2 regions of the Halalkalibacillus sediminis genome follow, and region 1 is predicted to be linked to the other one. Evidence: riboswitches for the same ligand, from Rfam matches in the RefSeq annotation. Region 1 holds a riboswitch; the other holds the start of a gene.
What was found. A riboswitch is a leader RNA that binds a small molecule or an ion and turns the genes downstream of it on or off. The one in region 1 is predicted to bind lysine.
Positions count from the first base shown of each region.

Region 2: linked by a shared signal. The riboswitch ahead of CEY16_RS09245 (Na+/H+ antiporter NhaC family protein) and the one ahead of dapA (4-hydroxy-tetrahydrodipicolinate synthase) in region 1 are both predicted to bind lysine.

Region 1 covers NZ_PJNH01000004.1:188,808-197,009, forward strand. Annotated here, with positions in the region: gene CEY16_RS13515 (coiled-coil domain-containing protein) at 1-658, shown strand, start outside; gene CEY16_RS13520 (hypothetical protein) at 787-1,653, opposite strand; gene pepF (oligoendopeptidase F) at 1,818-3,644, shown strand; gene garR (2-hydroxy-3-oxopropionate reductase) at 3,641-4,522, shown strand; gene dapA (4-hydroxy-tetrahydrodipicolinate synthase) at 4,598-5,488, opposite strand; lysine riboswitch at 5,597-5,775, opposite strand; gene CEY16_RS13540 (hypothetical protein) at 6,075-6,266, shown strand; gene CEY16_RS13545 (hypothetical protein) at 6,378-6,740, shown strand; gene CEY16_RS13550 (DUF3221 domain-containing protein) at 6,874-7,230, shown strand; gene CEY16_RS15465 (YobA family protein) at 7,333-7,437, shown strand; gene CEY16_RS15285 (hypothetical protein) at 7,434-7,580, shown strand; gene CEY16_RS15290 (hypothetical protein) at 7,635-7,787, shown strand; partial or broken gene CEY16_RS15065 (DUF6010 family protein) at 7,831-8,187, shown strand; gene CEY16_RS13555 (DUF4188 domain-containing protein) at 8,199-8,202, shown strand, end outside.
Region 2 covers NZ_PJNH01000002.1:621,753-629,954, reverse strand. Annotated here, with positions in the region: gene CEY16_RS09260 (GerAB/ArcD/ProY family transporter) at 1-181, opposite strand, end outside; partial or broken gene CEY16_RS09255 (MFS transporter) at 558-1,843, shown strand; gene CEY16_RS15045 (methionine/alanine import family NSS transporter small subunit) at 1,952-2,050, opposite strand; gene CEY16_RS09250 (sodium-dependent transporter) at 2,052-3,581, opposite strand; gene CEY16_RS09245 (Na+/H+ antiporter NhaC family protein) at 3,828-5,381, opposite strand; lysine riboswitch at 5,509-5,680, opposite strand; gene yunB (sporulation protein YunB) at 5,739-6,521, opposite strand; gene CEY16_RS09235 (HD-GYP domain-containing protein) at 6,580-7,680, opposite strand; gene CEY16_RS09230 (YunC family protein) at 7,780-8,085, opposite strand; gene CEY16_RS09225 (bifunctional metallophosphatase/5'-nucleotidase) at 8,147-8,202, opposite strand, start outside.

The DNA of each region.
Region 1 (8,202 bases):
CAGCAGCAGTGCGAAGGTCACGCTAGAAGGGGAAAAGGTTTCCTATAATGATTTGCTTGAAAAAGTAGAGGAAGCAGAAAAGGATTTGTCGGATGTTGAGCAGCAAATTAAGGGGAAAGAAGAGGAATTAGAAAGCGTAAAGAAAGATAAAGAGAATCAAATCAATGATTTAGAGGAAGAGATTAAGGCCACGAAAAATGAGCTACAAGGGGAGGAGTCGAAACTAGCAGAAAGACAGGATGAGTTTGATGAACTGATAGCCTTAGTTGAACAACGTGATGATTTAAAAAATGAAATTGAAGAGCTGGATGGACATTTGACTGGAAGAAAAGATGAATTAGAAACGATTAATAATGAAATATCGGACAAAGAAAAAGAATTGGAAAAATTACAAGGTGTGATTTCGGAGACAGGAGAACAGCCGATTGAACTGATCGCTGGATTGTATACTGTCGGAAGCGATGTACCAGCTGGAAGGTATAGAGCAACAAACGTGGGAAGAGGAACTAACTTTTTCGTTTATGATTCAAGTGGATATCCGAAAGTGAATCAAATATTGGGCGATGGTACGTATGCAGACGGTGACTTCATTTTTAACGCAAACGATGGTGACACAATAGAGACCCTAGGTCATATCAAGCTGATTCCAGTTGAATAGAACGGGATTAGAAAATCCCGTTCTATAGTTATTGATAATACATTTTCAAAGGTGCAAAGAAGCAATCATACTGGTTGTAAAATCCGTGGTAAACTATGATGTCGATTAAATTCGGTATCGTTGAAGGACTACTTCATGAATTTAACTATGAATTCCGTTTCTTCTGGGTAGATCTCTGCATCTTTCACCTTTCCGTCGGCATATTCAACATTTAATATAATTGAATCAACTTCTCCGTCAAAAGAGTCGATGAATAAACTCCATACTCTGATATTATTTTCTTTGTAAAACTCAGTTTCATGTTCCATTTCGGAATCTCCGACTTTCACTACATCAATTTCTTCTTTGCTTCCATCTTGATAATGGATGGTCGCAAACATATTTTCGATTTCGTGAAATGGAAATACGACCTCGCCGTGTTCTTCGATATCTTTATGTAGCGATTGGAGTTGGCCGTTAGATTGGGTAGTTTCCCCACCTGATAAAATTAAATCTGAGCGTCTATTGTTATGTTTGGTGATTCTTTGGGCTTCTCCAGATTTGATGGTTTCCCCTTCAGAGTATATTTGATATTCATAATCTTTTTCAGGTGAAAGCTTTAATTGTGCTCTGAAATTAAGCCCTTGTAATTGTTCAGCAGGTGCTTCTATCCAATCTCCTGAGCCTTCTTCACGATAGAGTAAGGTAACCTCACTATCTTCTTCTAACTCACTAAAAGACCATTCCATGTCGAATTGTAGTTGTTCAGGAGTTGAATTCTCCACGTCAGGTGTGAACTCTTCAGAAGTAATCCATTGATCTTCATTATTGATTTCCTGTATCTGATTTCTTATGTCGTTAAACTCACCACTCAGACTATTAATCTGTGAATGAGTGTTATTGCTGTTCATTTGAATTTGCTCTTGGAGAGAATTACTTAGGTTCATATATAGAAGTAGGTTTAAAACTATGCTCCCAGTAAGTAGTCCTATCAATATTTTTTCTGTTTTTGTCATGTATATCCCCCTAACATTTCAATTGTATTTTAGCAGATATTACAAATAAATTAACCTAAAATTGAATTAAATTCAGAAATTTCATGCATCTACATTTATATTCAAATGAATTACATTTATAATGGTCATATCATTCGAAAGACGAAATATTTTTCAAAAGGGGAATGGATATGGCTAAGAATTTTACTATGACACGTGATGAGGTACCAGTTGAACAGACGTGGGACTTGAGTGATTTATTTAAAACAGAAGCTGAATGGGAGAAAGCACTGAAGGATGTAGAAAATGCAATCAGGGCGGTCACTCATTTTAAAAGTAGATTGAGCGAAAGTGGCGAAACGTTAATTCATTGTTTACTTGAAAAAGATGCACTCGAGGCTGATTTCATGCGAGTGGCTACATATGCTAGTTTACTTGCTTCAGCGGATGGGACGAACACAGAGAACCAGGCGAGGGTGGCCCGTGTGTCATCTGTTGGTGCTGAGGTGCAAGCGGAAACAGCTTTTGTGTCCTCTGAAATTCGCGGGTTGGACGAGATGACGATTAAACAGTTTTTGAGTGAAGAACCGGGGTTAGAAGTTTATGAGAAAAAGTTGAACGATTTAATGGAAGGAAAAGCGCATCAGTTATCACCTGAAGTAGAAGAGACATTGGCTGCCTTCAGTGAAGTGTTCGATTCTCCATATTCTGTTTATCAACAGAGCAAAACATCGGATATGACGTTTCCATCTTTCACAACTTCAGATGGGGAGGAACATTCCCTTACATTCAATAACTTCCCGGTCTATGAAGGTGCTGCAGATACGGAGTTGCGCCGTAAAGCTTATGAGGCGTTTGTTGGTATATTGAATCAGTATAAAAACACGTACGCTGCGACTTATGCGACTGAAGTGAAAAAGCAGGTCACGGAAGCTCGGTTGCGTAACTATGATTCAGCGACGGACATGCTGTTGCATAAGCAGCAAGTGACAAAAGAGATGTACCATAATCAGCTCGATACCATCCAAAAGGAACTGGCACCACACATGCGTCGCTTCGCCAAATTAAAACAACGGGTACTTGGTTTGGAGAAAATGAAATTTAGTGATCTGAAGGCTCCTTTAGATACAGATTATGACCCACAAGTAACTTATGAAGAAGCGGCTTCAATGGTCCGTGAATCGCTTCAAGTAATGGGACCTGAGTACATGGAAATCATGGAAAAAGGATTGGACGATCGTTGGGTCGATCTCGCTGATAATGTCGGGAAAAGATCGGGTGCTTTCTGTGCAAGTCCTTATGGTGTACACCCTTATATCATGATGACTTGGAACGGTTCGATGAGAAATGTGTTTACGCTAGCTCATGAGTTAGGTCATGCGGGGCATTTCTATTTAGCTGGAGAAAATCAGAAGCTGTCCAATACAAGGCCGTCGATGTATTTTGTTGAGGCACCTTCTACGATGAACGAACGGTTATTGAGCCATCATATTTTGCAAAAAACGGATGATCCTAAGATGAAGCGGTTGGTGATTTTGCAATCGCTAGGAACGTATTATCATAACTTCGTGACACATATTTTAGAAGGGGAACTGCAGCGAAGAGTCTATGAGTTGGCTGATCAAGGCACTCCAATTACGGCGGATCTTCTATGTGAACAGAAGACGGAAGCATTAGCCAACTTCTGGGGAGATACTGTTGAAATGGATGAAGGTGCTGGACTTACTTGGATGCGTCAGCCTCACTATTACATGGGGCTCTATCCATATACCTACTCTGCAGGGTTGACTGCTTCGACAGCGGCAGCCGAGGTGATTCAAGAAGAAGGACAGCCCGCGGTTGATCGCTGGTTGTCAGCGCTAAAAGCTGGAGGCACTTTGAAGCCTCTTGAATTGATGCAACTGGCAGGTGTGGATATGTCAACACCTGAACCGATCCAACGTGCTGTTGCATATGTCGGAACACTGGTTGATGAGCTGGAAAAAAGCTACGACAGTGGAGGTGCTGAATGATGAAGATAGGATTCATTGGATTAGGAATTATGGGAAAACCGATGGCGAAAAACTTGCTGAAGGCTGGATACTCAGTAGTTGCTTCGAGTAGCAATCCCTTAACAAATGAAGAGATCAAAGCCAATGGTGGACAAGTGGTGGACTCTCTTAAAGAAATAGCTGCAGTGTCCGAAGTAGTGATTACGATGGTACCGAATGCACCAGAGGTAAAGGATGTTCTTTTTGGTGAAGAAGGTATTGTAGACTCTCTGAAACCTGGGAGCATTGTCATCGACATGAGCTCGATCGATCCACTAGCAAGTAAGGACATTGCTGCCACCTTAAGAGAACGTGATGTGCAATTTCTAGATGCGCCAGTCAGCGGTGGTGAACCGAAAGCGATCGAAGGTACCGTTTCTGTGATGGTAGGTGGGGATGAAGTGACTTTTGAGAAATGTCTGCCTATCTTGCAAACGGTGGGAGCATCTGTCGTTCGTGTAGGCGATGTCGGTGCAGGGAACTCTGCGAAACTAGCCAATCAGATTGTTGTCGCGACAAATATTGCAGCTGTTTCGGAAGCCCTTGTGCTGGCGGATAAAATGGGTGTGGATCAGACTCAGGTGTACGAAGCGATTCGTGGAGGTTTAGCCGGCAGTACCGTGATGGATGCAAAAGCACCTATGATGATTGAAGGTGATTTCGAACCTGGCTTTAAGGTCGATCTGCATTTGAAAGACATTAGGAATGTTATGAAGACTGGAGAAGCTCTTGATTTAGATTTACCACTTACAAAGTTTGCGAGCGATATTTTAGAAGAATTAGATGAAGCGGGCTATGGTAAAGAGGACCATTCTGCCATTTATCGGTACTTTGAGAAGTTAGGTAAGGAGAAAAAGTAGCGATCAAAATGATAGTCAGATTGAAAAAGCACAAGCGAATGTTCGCTTGTGCTTTTGTATGATCATAATATATTTTTACCCAGTTGCTCCCTGAGAGAAATGTTGATCAATAATGTCAAACAACGATGCTCTTTCTGCTTCGTTTAGTGGAATAAGTGGCAAACGCACACTTCCAACTGGCACGCCAATTCTTCCCAATGCCTCTTTCACGGGTGTCGGACTTGGAGCTGAAAATATTGCGTTCATGACTGGCAAAATGTATCCATGGATGGCTGACGCTTGAGCTACATCACCCTTTTGATAACGGTTCACCATGTCTTGCATCTCATTTCCTATGACGTGAGCAGAAACAGACACGATACCTGCACCTCCTACAGCAAGTGTAGGAAGGGTCAAGCTGTCTTCACCACTATACACAGTGAAATCTTGTGGTGTGTTGTTGACTATTTCTGTTACCTGATTTAAATCTCCACTTGATTCTTTGACTGAAACAATATTTTTAATTCTTGAAAGTCTAATGGTTGTCTCTGCATTCATGTTCACAACACTTCTACCAGGAATGTTATAAAGCATGACCGGTAACTCTATGCTTTCTGCAATTGTAAGGAAATGCTGATACATTCCTTCCTGTGAAGGCTTGTTGTAGAAAGGTACTACAAGCATAACTGCATCGACACCTATGGATTCAGCTTCGCGGGAAAGTTCTATGGAAGCTTTCGTGTTGTTTGATCCAGTACCCGCGATAATAGGCACTCTACCATTCACTTCAGCTACAACGAATTTAAACAACTGCAATTTTTCATCATGGGTAAGTGTTGGGGATTCTCCTGTAGTCCCCGCAACTACCAATCCATCAGACCCGTTAGAGATCAGATGATTAACTAGTCTTCTTGTTGCCTCGAAATCAATTTCACCATTTTGATCAAATGGTGTCACCATTGCTGTTAATACACGACCGAAATTCATAAAATTCCACACACCTTTATTAATTTGATTTACCCTTGGGTGTGGAGGACCAAAAAAAGCAACAACGAAAGGGCCCGTTGTTGCTTTTAGAACTTTTTATATCGTCCTAAACCAGATAGCCCTCCATATAGTTTCCTATATGACAGCCCTGCATTTATTCAATGTCAGAACCAGCTTCAAGAGATGAGTCTCTATTCACTTCGGCGAATTCCCCTTTCTTTATGCTTACCCGGATCTCATTACTCCTACACATAAATACTAATGGTTTCCGCACCTCTACCCTTACTTTAAAGTTACTTTAAAATAAGAAAGTATTAAATTGTTAAATATACTGTATCAAACATAAATATGAATTACAAGAGTAAAATTGCTTGGTTAATTCTATAGAATGAATACCAGCATTTATTCTAAACATAAGGAATGGTAGAATTAAATAAAATGAAAAAATTAACAATTATAGATGTAGATGAAGTATTCCTACGGTAATCGCGATTTTAAAAATCAATGGAATATTAATTTTTCATTTATACTAGATTATTTAGAAATTATGATTGAATTCAATAATGATAAAGTAAGGATTGATAAAATGACGAGACATAAAGAAGGACCTGAAAAACCTTTTAATGATGTTATGGAACATATGCGAAACGTTGAGGGGTACCCAATCAGTAAAGGGGGGAAACTTCCCTTACCTATTAAAGTTTTAGGTATTATTTTATTCGGGACATTTATCTTGATGATGGTTGGTGGATTTGTTGTGAACATTATCTTTAACTGATTGGATATTTAAAGATATTTGTCACCGTACAGAGCCAGTGTTTTAGGTGTGATTTCTTCCATCGGTGAAACATATTGAGCAGTGGTCTTATTAGGTAGGAGTGGAGCACGAATGAAGGGGAAATTTGCACGCTTAGTTATTCTTGCTTTTGTATTAATTCAATTTGTGGGTTGTAGTGACAGATTAGATAGCCAATTGGAGAATCGATCGGATAAATATAATGATGTAAGGAATATTGCTTGGGAATTTGTTAAGGAAAATGGATGGAATGAGCAAGCGAAAGGTGATTGGAAAGACGCAAAGGTTATAAAAATTGTTGCAGATGATCAATACGAACTTTTAGATGACTCATATGAAGGAGAAGAAGTGTTATCCGTCATTTCTGAAGAGGATGGTAATTATGTAACAGGCACCCCTACTATTCTGATTGATTCTACTAAAAATGAAGTTATAGGTTACATTGCGACTGAATAAGAGTATTTTAGATAAAGTATTTGTTCATAGCTGTGGCCAACTTCATGATTGCGGGAATATTGTTCGGACTTTTTAGTTGGATGAGCAGCGAGAGAATGTATAAAGAAAGTCGAAGTTAGAGGAGAAGGTCTAAGTGAAACTTTCAATCATATTTTTTACAATCTTAACTCTTTTCGGGGCTTGCTCAGAAATCACAGATGAAGAGTTGGATCCAGAAGAGGCGGATGTGGAAGAAGGTTATATCGTTGATAAAGATGAGTCTCGGATTCTAGTAGTAGGTGATATTACTAGAGAAGAAGCTACAAAAATGGATGAACAGAAATTGATGAGTAGATCAGAGTCATCAATACAACCTCCAGCTGTATGGTTTGGGGTGAATAATCCTGGTGATTATGAGCTCGGGCAGTTAGTTAGAGTGGAGTTCGAGGGTATGGATGCTAGTTACCCTGGGCAGGCAGGAGCCGAAAAAATTCAAATTGTTGGAGAATAATTTTTATAAAATTTAGAGGGGTGGATTAGAATAAAACTCTCAATCATATTTTTTACAATTTTAACCCTCTTCGGGGCTTGCTCAGAAATCACAGATGAAGAATTGAATCCTGCAGAGGCCAATGTTGAAGAAGGTTATATTGTTGATAAAGATAAGTCTCGGATTCTAGTAGTAGGTGATATTACTAGAGAAGAAGCAATAGAATGAATGAACAAAAATTGATGAGTAGATCAGAGGCATCATTACAACTGCCAGCAGTATGGTTCGCGGTGAATAACCCCGGAGATTATGAGTTGGGACAGCTAGTAAGAGTCAGTTTCAATTATATGAATGATAGCTATCCTGGCTAGGCAGAAGCAGATAAAATTCAGATTGTTGAAGAGTAACTAAATTAGGAGGTTTTTATGGATATTTGGGTAATGATTTTGATGTTTTTAACCGTATTTGGAATTGGTGGCATTTATCAAGAGTTAGTAAAAATGAACAAGAACAAAGCGGACGAGATGGAAGAGTTGAAGGAAATAAGAGAGGAATTAAAGAAATCGAAAGAACAGTAATCAACTATATAGCCGTACTCATTTTAATTATGTTTTAGCTGGGTTATTAGTTGCTTTCTTATTGATCAGAGTCTTTCATTTAACTTCCGAACCTGTTTCGGTCCAATTGTTTGCTATGTTTTTAGCGTATACTTCTTGTGTTTATTTTGGTGCAGCCTTAAGCGATCAACGAAAAGAATTAATAACTATTGAAATTATATTTTCATTCATCATCTTTACGATAGCATGCCTCGGCTTAATATATTCACCATTCTGGTTAGTAGTAGGGTATGCATTACACGGGGGATGGGATATCTTGCACCATCTTGAAGGGATTAAAATGAGGGTAGTCGTTTGGTTCCCGCCAGTATGTGCGGTAGTTGACTTTATTGTTGCTGCTTTCATATATACGAACTATTAGGAGTGAGAGAAATGG
Region 2 (8,202 bases), on a different contig from region 1:
TAAATATAACGAGGAAGAACCATGGGATTAATGCAACTGCTGAAAAAATAATTGATAACCAGGCATCTCTACCTGCGGTGTCAAACAGTGCCGGGATAATGATGACGTGGTTTACTAAGCCCCCTGATGTGATAATCAACAAAATTACATAGAAAAACTTTACTTGCTCTCCTGATTTCATTGAAAAACTCCTAAGTTCGGTACTTTTTCTCCATAGTATTGACTAATAAGTAGTTTATATTCAATCATAGTGAGGCTGCTTAATGGAACTCTATTAAACATTTGTGGTTAATAAAAAAACATTCTTTCGTTATATAAAAGAATGTTTTACTTTCTAATTAATCATTGCGAAAGGCATTGTCGAATAGAACCATACCACATATTTGATGCTTGTGAAGAATGTCGTTTCTTTTAATATCATTTCCTAAAATTGAAAGTTACTCAGAATGAGCTAAATAGTATAAGTTTGTATACCCCTAGTAGTATAATGGTTTTAATGTATTTACGGATCAGCATTAATCATTTAGAAAGGTTGAAGACGGTGGCCAAGAAAGAAAATCGATATCAATACAATCAGTTTCACACTTACATACAATCACCCCATAAACAAAAAAGACTTTATCGCAAAACTTTAATTATCGTCATGGTGGCTCAACTATTCGGAGGGGCAGGTCTTGCCGCGGGGATTACAGTAGGGGCTTTGCTTGCTGAAGATATGCTTGGCACCAATAGTTTCGCAGGTCTTCCCGTTGCACTATTTACACTTGGATCGGCTGGTACAGCATTAATTGTTGGTCGTCTGTCCCAACGCCTCGGTCGGCGCTTAGGGTTAACAATTGGTTTCCTTTCTGGTGGAATAGGTGCCATTGGAGTTATTATTGCCGCTGTATTTAACAGTGTCATTCTTCTTTTTGTTTCGTTATTAGTTTATGGGGCTGGTACAGCCACTAATCTACAAGCCCGATATGCAGGTACTGACTTAGCCAAATCTGACCAACGTGCGACTGCGGTCAGCATTGCGATGATGGCTACCACATTTGGGGCAGTTGCTGGACCCAACTTAGTTGATGTAATGGGTCAATTTGCTACCTCTATTCGAATTCCCGCCTTAGCTGGCCCTTTCATCTTGGCATCAGCAGCATATATCGTAGCTGGTTTGGCCATTTTTATATTCATGCGACCAGACCCTTTTTTCGTTTCTAAGATGCTAGCTAATGCAGAAGAAACAGCAACAGATGCGGAACCATCTATTAAGTTACCTTCCTCTTTTAATAAAAGGGGTGTCATTATCGGGGCAACTGTTATGATCGTGAGTCAAATTGTCATGGTTGCCATTATGACAATGACCCCGGTGCATATGGGAGCACATGGTCATGAACTAAGAGCTGTCGGATTTGTTATAGCTATTCATATTGGGGCAATGTATCTTCCCTCTCCAGTTACTGGTATTTTAGTGGATAAAGTCGGACGCTTCCCAGTGGTAATAGCTTCCTGCATAACTTTGCTTGCTTCAGGTATTATAAGTGCTATTTCACCAGGTGAATCCATGATAGGGTTGGCGATTGCACTAGCTCTTCTAGGGCTTGGTTGGAACTTTGGTTTGATCAGTGGCACTGCCATACTCGTCGACAATACAACTCCAGAGAACCGCGCTAAAACTCAGGGGTCTGTCGATGTCTTTATCGCATTAGCCGGGGCTTCTGGCGGGGCAATTTCGGGCGTCATTGTCGCTCTATCAAACTTCCCTGTATTGTCCGTAATTGGTGGAGTGGTCGCAATTCTCCTCTTGCCATTTGTTCTCTGGTATAGAATGAAACCTAAATCAAAAGATATCTCTATCTAAATAAACTGTGTTTGTGAACCTCTCACAACTAAAAGTAGCGAGTGTGTAAGTTAAGGCCATCAAAAAAAAGAGGGCGATCAATTATGATCGCCCTCTTTACAATAAAGATTATTTACTTTTCTTGATTGCAGAAGTAATACTTACTGCAAGGCCTCCCCAAAGGAGAACCATTCCGATGAGCATAACAATTATCGCATCAAGACCCATGTTATTCATCCTCCTTAGTAGTATCCATTGCTAATACTTCAGGTTTCCATTTTTTCATCATGAATAGGAAACCTAAGATTAATGCGCCGGCAGCAACAAACCAACCACCGAATAAAATAAATCCATCTGTATAACCTTCATAGTTACCAGTTTCAGTATCGAATTCTTTCAAAAGGTTCTGCTTGAATAATCCGAACATCATATAACCTAATACAAGTGGTGTAATTAATCCTAAGCATGCAATCCACCATGATCCTAATCGGATATCTGATACCGCATTTGCGTGAGTCTGGAACACTTTAAGTTTGCGTACAAACCAAGCAATTACTACAACCTCTACTAGACCGACGAATGCAACACCAAATTGGTTGATGAAGTAATCGGCAGCATCTAGGAAGAACAGTCCACCCTGTGTCGCGAACAGAAGTGAAACCAGTGCTGCAAGTCCCCCACCGAAGAATACGGCTTTTCTACGAGAGACGTTGAACTTCTCAGAAAATCCAGCTACATATGTCTCTACGATTGAAATCATAGAAGATAAACCAGCTAATACTAGTGAAGCAAAGAACAGGAAACCAAACAATTGTGGCATAGTCGGAAACTCATTGATAATAGCAGGGAATACAACGAATGCTAAACCAACCCCGCCGGCCACAACTTCGTCTACAGCTACACCTTGTGAGGTTGCCATGAATCCTAATACCGAGAAGACACCGATACCTGCTAATAACTCAAAGCTTGAGTTACCAAATCCAACGATGAACGCATTGTTCGTTATATCCGATTTCTTACTCAAATAACTGGAGTAAGTAATCATAATCGCAAATGCGATGGATAAACTGAAGAATATTTGCCCGTAGGCTGCTACCCAGACAGTTGGATCAGCAATAGCACTGAAATCAGGTGAGAAGAAAGCGTCTAGACCTTCAGCTGCACCGGGAAGTGTCACCGCACGAATAACAATGATTAAGAAGATTACCATCAAAGTTGGAATGAAGATTCGGTTTGCAACTTCGATCCCTTTTTTAACCCCTGCTAACAGAACACCTAGCACAATAACCCAAACAAATATTAACGGAATTAAAACACTTGGTACGAATGAACCAGCTTGCCCTGGATCGACTGATAATTGAAGGTATTCACTAAATAGGAATCCTTCAGGGTCAGCACCCCAATTAAGATTAAACGAATAATATGAATACATAATTGCCCATGCGATAATTACCGCGTAATAAGTAGAGATGACGAACGAAACAAAAACTGCCCACCATCCAAGCCATTCTGTTTTCTTGTTCAGACGTGCAAATGATAACGGAGCTGAACCTCTGTACTTATGACCAATCGTAAACTCCATGATCAAAAGCGGAATACCTGCTGTTAATAAAGCAAATAAGTAAGGTATAAAGAATGCTCCCCCACCACTGTCATAAGCTGTTGCCGGAAAACGCCAAATGTTACCTAGCCCGACAGCAGAACCAACAGCGGCCAAAATAAATCCGGCGCGTGTTCCCCACTGAGAACGCATTTTCATATCTTTCTCTCCTTTCAGGATTACATCCCTGTATCTATTCTATGTTTAGCTGCAAAATGGGATGTACTGATTTTTTTCTTTTTTCAGAATAATTGCAACTTATATCATGATTATATAGTTACCTTGTACCAGTGTCAAAGTGATTTCATAAAAAATATTTGGTAATTAAAGATTGACCCGCTACTTAAGAAGTGATTTGTTGAATTAATGCAAAAAAAAGAACGCCCCAAGGACGCTCTTTTTTATCTATTGTACTTCTCGGACTTTTCGATGTACAAAATATACGATAAGGAACATGAATCCAATTGTAACCAGTAACCCTACAATCAATGAACCTGTTAAGCCGTAAAGAAGATACCCAGCCAATGATGAGACTGCTGCAATTATTGCATAAGGTATCTGGGTCATGACGTGATCAATATGATTTGATCCTGCTCCAGTAGATGATAGGACCGTCGTATCCGAAATAGGAGAACAGTGATCTCCGAAAACAGAACCTGCTAACACTGCTGCTAGTGCAGGAACAAAGAAGTTAGGATCCATCGAAGCAGCAATAGAACCAGCAATAGGAAGCATGATTCCGAAGGTACCCCATGATGTACCAGTAGCAAAAGCCATGAACCCAGAAATCATGAACACGATGATTGGTAAATAAGTAATTGTGAAATTCCAATCTTCTTCAACTTTCTGAGCTAAATATGCATCAGTTCCAATGCCACCAATAATTGAAACAGTCATCCATGCCAGAACCAATATATAAATAGCTGGTAACATCGCTTTAATTCCTTCCCAAACTACTCTGAAGAAATTCGTCTTTTCACCTTTTTGCATAAAATATAATGCCATCGAAGATACCACAGCAATAGCTCCACCTAAACATAAGGAATAGTTTACATTCGTATTAGCGAAAATTGATACAAGTGAAACATCGCCTTCAGTAGCATCAATTCCTGTAACCACCATCGTTATCACTGTAGCACCAATTAATATTAAGATAGGTGCGACTAGGTGATATATATAACCTCTTTCACTTTCATGCACATCATCTTTCAAGTCACCAGGAATATCACCTTTATTCAAAGGATCGATCAACTCACCTGTTGATTTAGCACGCTTTTCATGTTGACGCATTAAGCCTATATCCAAGTTCAAACGAATGACTACAAAAACTAAAATAATGGCTGCAATAGCATAAAAGTTGAATGGAATCATTCTTACAAATGTTTCAAAAGCCTGATAACCTAATTCATGATCAGCAATAATAACTCCTATTGTTCCTATGATATAGGCACCCCAGCTCGAGATCGGCATCAACACTGTAACCGGTGCAGAAGTTGAATCAATTAAGTAAGCCAGCTTTGCACGTGAAACGTTTTGTCTATCTGTAATTGGACGAGAAACCTGGCCGATCGTCAAACTATTGAAATAATCATCAATAAAAATTCCTAAACCTAGTAAACCGGTCGTATATTGAGAGCCTTCACGCGTTTGAATCCGTTCGATTGCCCATCTTCCAAAAGCTCGAGCTCCACCTGTTGCAGTCAAAAACGCAATGAGCACACCAAGTAAAAGCAAGAATAAGATAAGTTGAACACCCCAAGTCTCAATAGCTCCATCTACATAAAAGTTACCTATAAATGAACTCCAAATCTGATTCAACGCTTCAATTACGTCGAATTCTGCAATCATCAGTGCACCTACGACGATACCTGCACCTAAAGAAAGCAGAACTTTACGAGTCAATAGCACAAGAATGATTACCACAAGGGGTGGTACTAATGACCAAATAGTTCCTTCCATCTCCTGACCTCCTCATTTTTTATTAAATTAAATACCCTAGATTGACATGGTATAAGCTTTAAAATAAGCGTATTAAAAAAAAGTAATGATAGAGAAATCTACCATTACTTTTACAGTCGGTTATTTCTCGATCAGTAGCTCCCCGCTAGTTTCCCGCGAGAGTATATGCTTTATTCAAACATACACCAATGATTACTTCATGACATAAGCAATCACTTCGGCCCGCTACCCTTTCGTACTTAATCATCGTTGTCATTCTCATAAGTACTACTCTTGTATCGTGCACCTCTACCTCATCGAAGATAAGGTTATATTTAATTTATAATTTTTCACGAAAATTATAATAGCATACACTATTTAATCTGGCAAATCCTCATACGGAATCGCTATATCAGGTGCTCGCCCACCGTTATTATAATAATTTGGTACCTCACCTTGTAAGACACCTACATAGACAGGAATGCTAGTTTCAACAACTGTTGTTTTAGTTGAGAAAGGTATTACGATCTGAACATTGGCTTCAATCTGGATAGACAACTCAATCATTGCGTTGTTGATTCCATATTCCGTCACCTCGCGCACTACATCAGATTGAACATCACCAATGACACTGAAGTACACAGGTACACGAGGACCTAAGTTAGCTAGTAATGCATTCCCTGTTGCCTGACCAATTGGTATCCTTTCAATCACCCGATAATTCTCAACGGTATCTTCACGTATAATAGGGTCTTCGTCCAAATCGAAGTCAAGCGAATCTCCTGGAGAAATTTCTCCCCGTTCTATTTGCTTCAAAAAATTTTGAACTCGGAACGTTGTATTTCTTAGAACCCGGTTGACCACTACCGTATTCCATCCTATTGATACAATGTTTCCATTATCATCTTTTTCTAACTGAACAAGCTCTTCCACTTCCAAATCATCAACAATCCGTTTACTGACTGCTTCGTTGATAGCCTCTCTGGCAAAGACCCTCGTTTTTGTTTCAGCAATATCAATCAACGTCGGCTCTATCCCTTTATTTATAATCCACAATGAAAATATAATAGCAATAAAAAAAGACACGAACGTAATAAAGAGGATTTGACCAAATGTCTTTGGTTTTCTCTTTTTCATGGGCCTACGATGTTTTATTTTCACAAAAAAACCCCCTCAGGAAAATATATGCTTGTAACCTGAAGGGAATTCGATATGTATTTTATATTGGATTCGTATTGCATTTAGAAATCATGACGGATGGTGATACTGATAGATCAATCTCGTAAATCTCATGCATATTCAACTTCATATCTTTGTCTTCTAAAATGCGGATGATTGGCCGATCAGGAATTGACTTGCTTTGATCAGCAACTATACCCCTTCTGCCATCATTCAGTTCAACATAGGCTCCGTTCGGATATATTGAAATCGTTTTTCTGAAGAGGTCTACGTACTCTTTTTTAAACAATCCATTACTCCCTGAATATAAGATTTCTAAACCTTCATGAGGTAACATTCCCTTGCGATAAACTCGATTTGAAGTTACTGCATCAAACACATCAGCGACAGCTATAATCTTTGCATATTCATGAATATTCGATCCTTCTATACCTAATGGATAACCACTCCCGTTTAACCGTTCATGATGTTGATAGGCACAAAATGAGATGTTGGGTGGTAAGTTCGGTACGTCTTTTAAAAGATTATATCCGTAAGTTGTATGTTCTTTTACTACTTCATATTCCATATCAGATAGCTTATCGGGCTTGTTCAGAATAGATTGGGGTACACGCATTTTCCCAATATCGTGCAACAAGGCGCCTATTCCAATTTCCTCTATTTGACGATCGCTGAATCCGAGTTTGTTAGCGAGGGCAATCGTATATAAACCGACATTAACACTATGAACATACAAATAATTATCATACACGAAAATGTCTGAAATAATCGATATAATTTGGTCATTGTCCTTGATGGCCTGGGTCAAATCAACTACAGTTCTATGAATAGACTCAACCGTCCGCTCAAGGATGTACTGGTTCATATGACCTTGCACATAGCCATCTATGGAACGGAAAGCCGATCGAACATTATCAATCGCTTCGAGGCGTAAAGATTCACTAATTCCGGACTGTGGGATGATTCCATCTGTTGTTTCATCATCAATGAAAACAAATGAGAAGTGTAATTCCTCTAGTTTTCGAATTAATTTTTCTGTAAAAATGACTCCCTTTTGCAGAAGGACCCTGCCGTATGAATCAGTAATAGGCCTCCCTAGTCGATCTCCAGGCCAAACATTTGTAATTTGAACAGCACGCATAATCTTTTCTCCGATACCTTTTATAGTAAATATGACTTTATTTTATGGAAGTTATTACATATTAATATCATATATTTACTATAGGAAGAATTCAACAAATTATTTTAACGCTAACAATGCTGCTTTACCGATCATTCCTTCATACCATCCATATTTATCTTCTGCATACTTCGTCACTTTTTGCAAAGGCGCGTAGAGAAGTTCATCGATTGTTCTGACCCCTACTGCGCGGCCAGCGATTATTTGCCGATCTGATAAACGGTCATCTAACAAATCTACATCTAAAGCTCCACACATAATGTAGCCAATATCATTTGATATGACCATCAAGTTTGTTTTAGGTAACTGGACTTTAACCACAGTAAAACCTACATCATCTATCCACAAAGGTTCAACGTGTATCATTATAAGTAACCTCCTTTTCATATACCCTATGAAAAGGAAAGAAAGAAGTGCCTGTCAGGAATTATACACCTTTGATATTCCCTAGGCACTTCGCTAATACATCTCTTAAAAATTCTG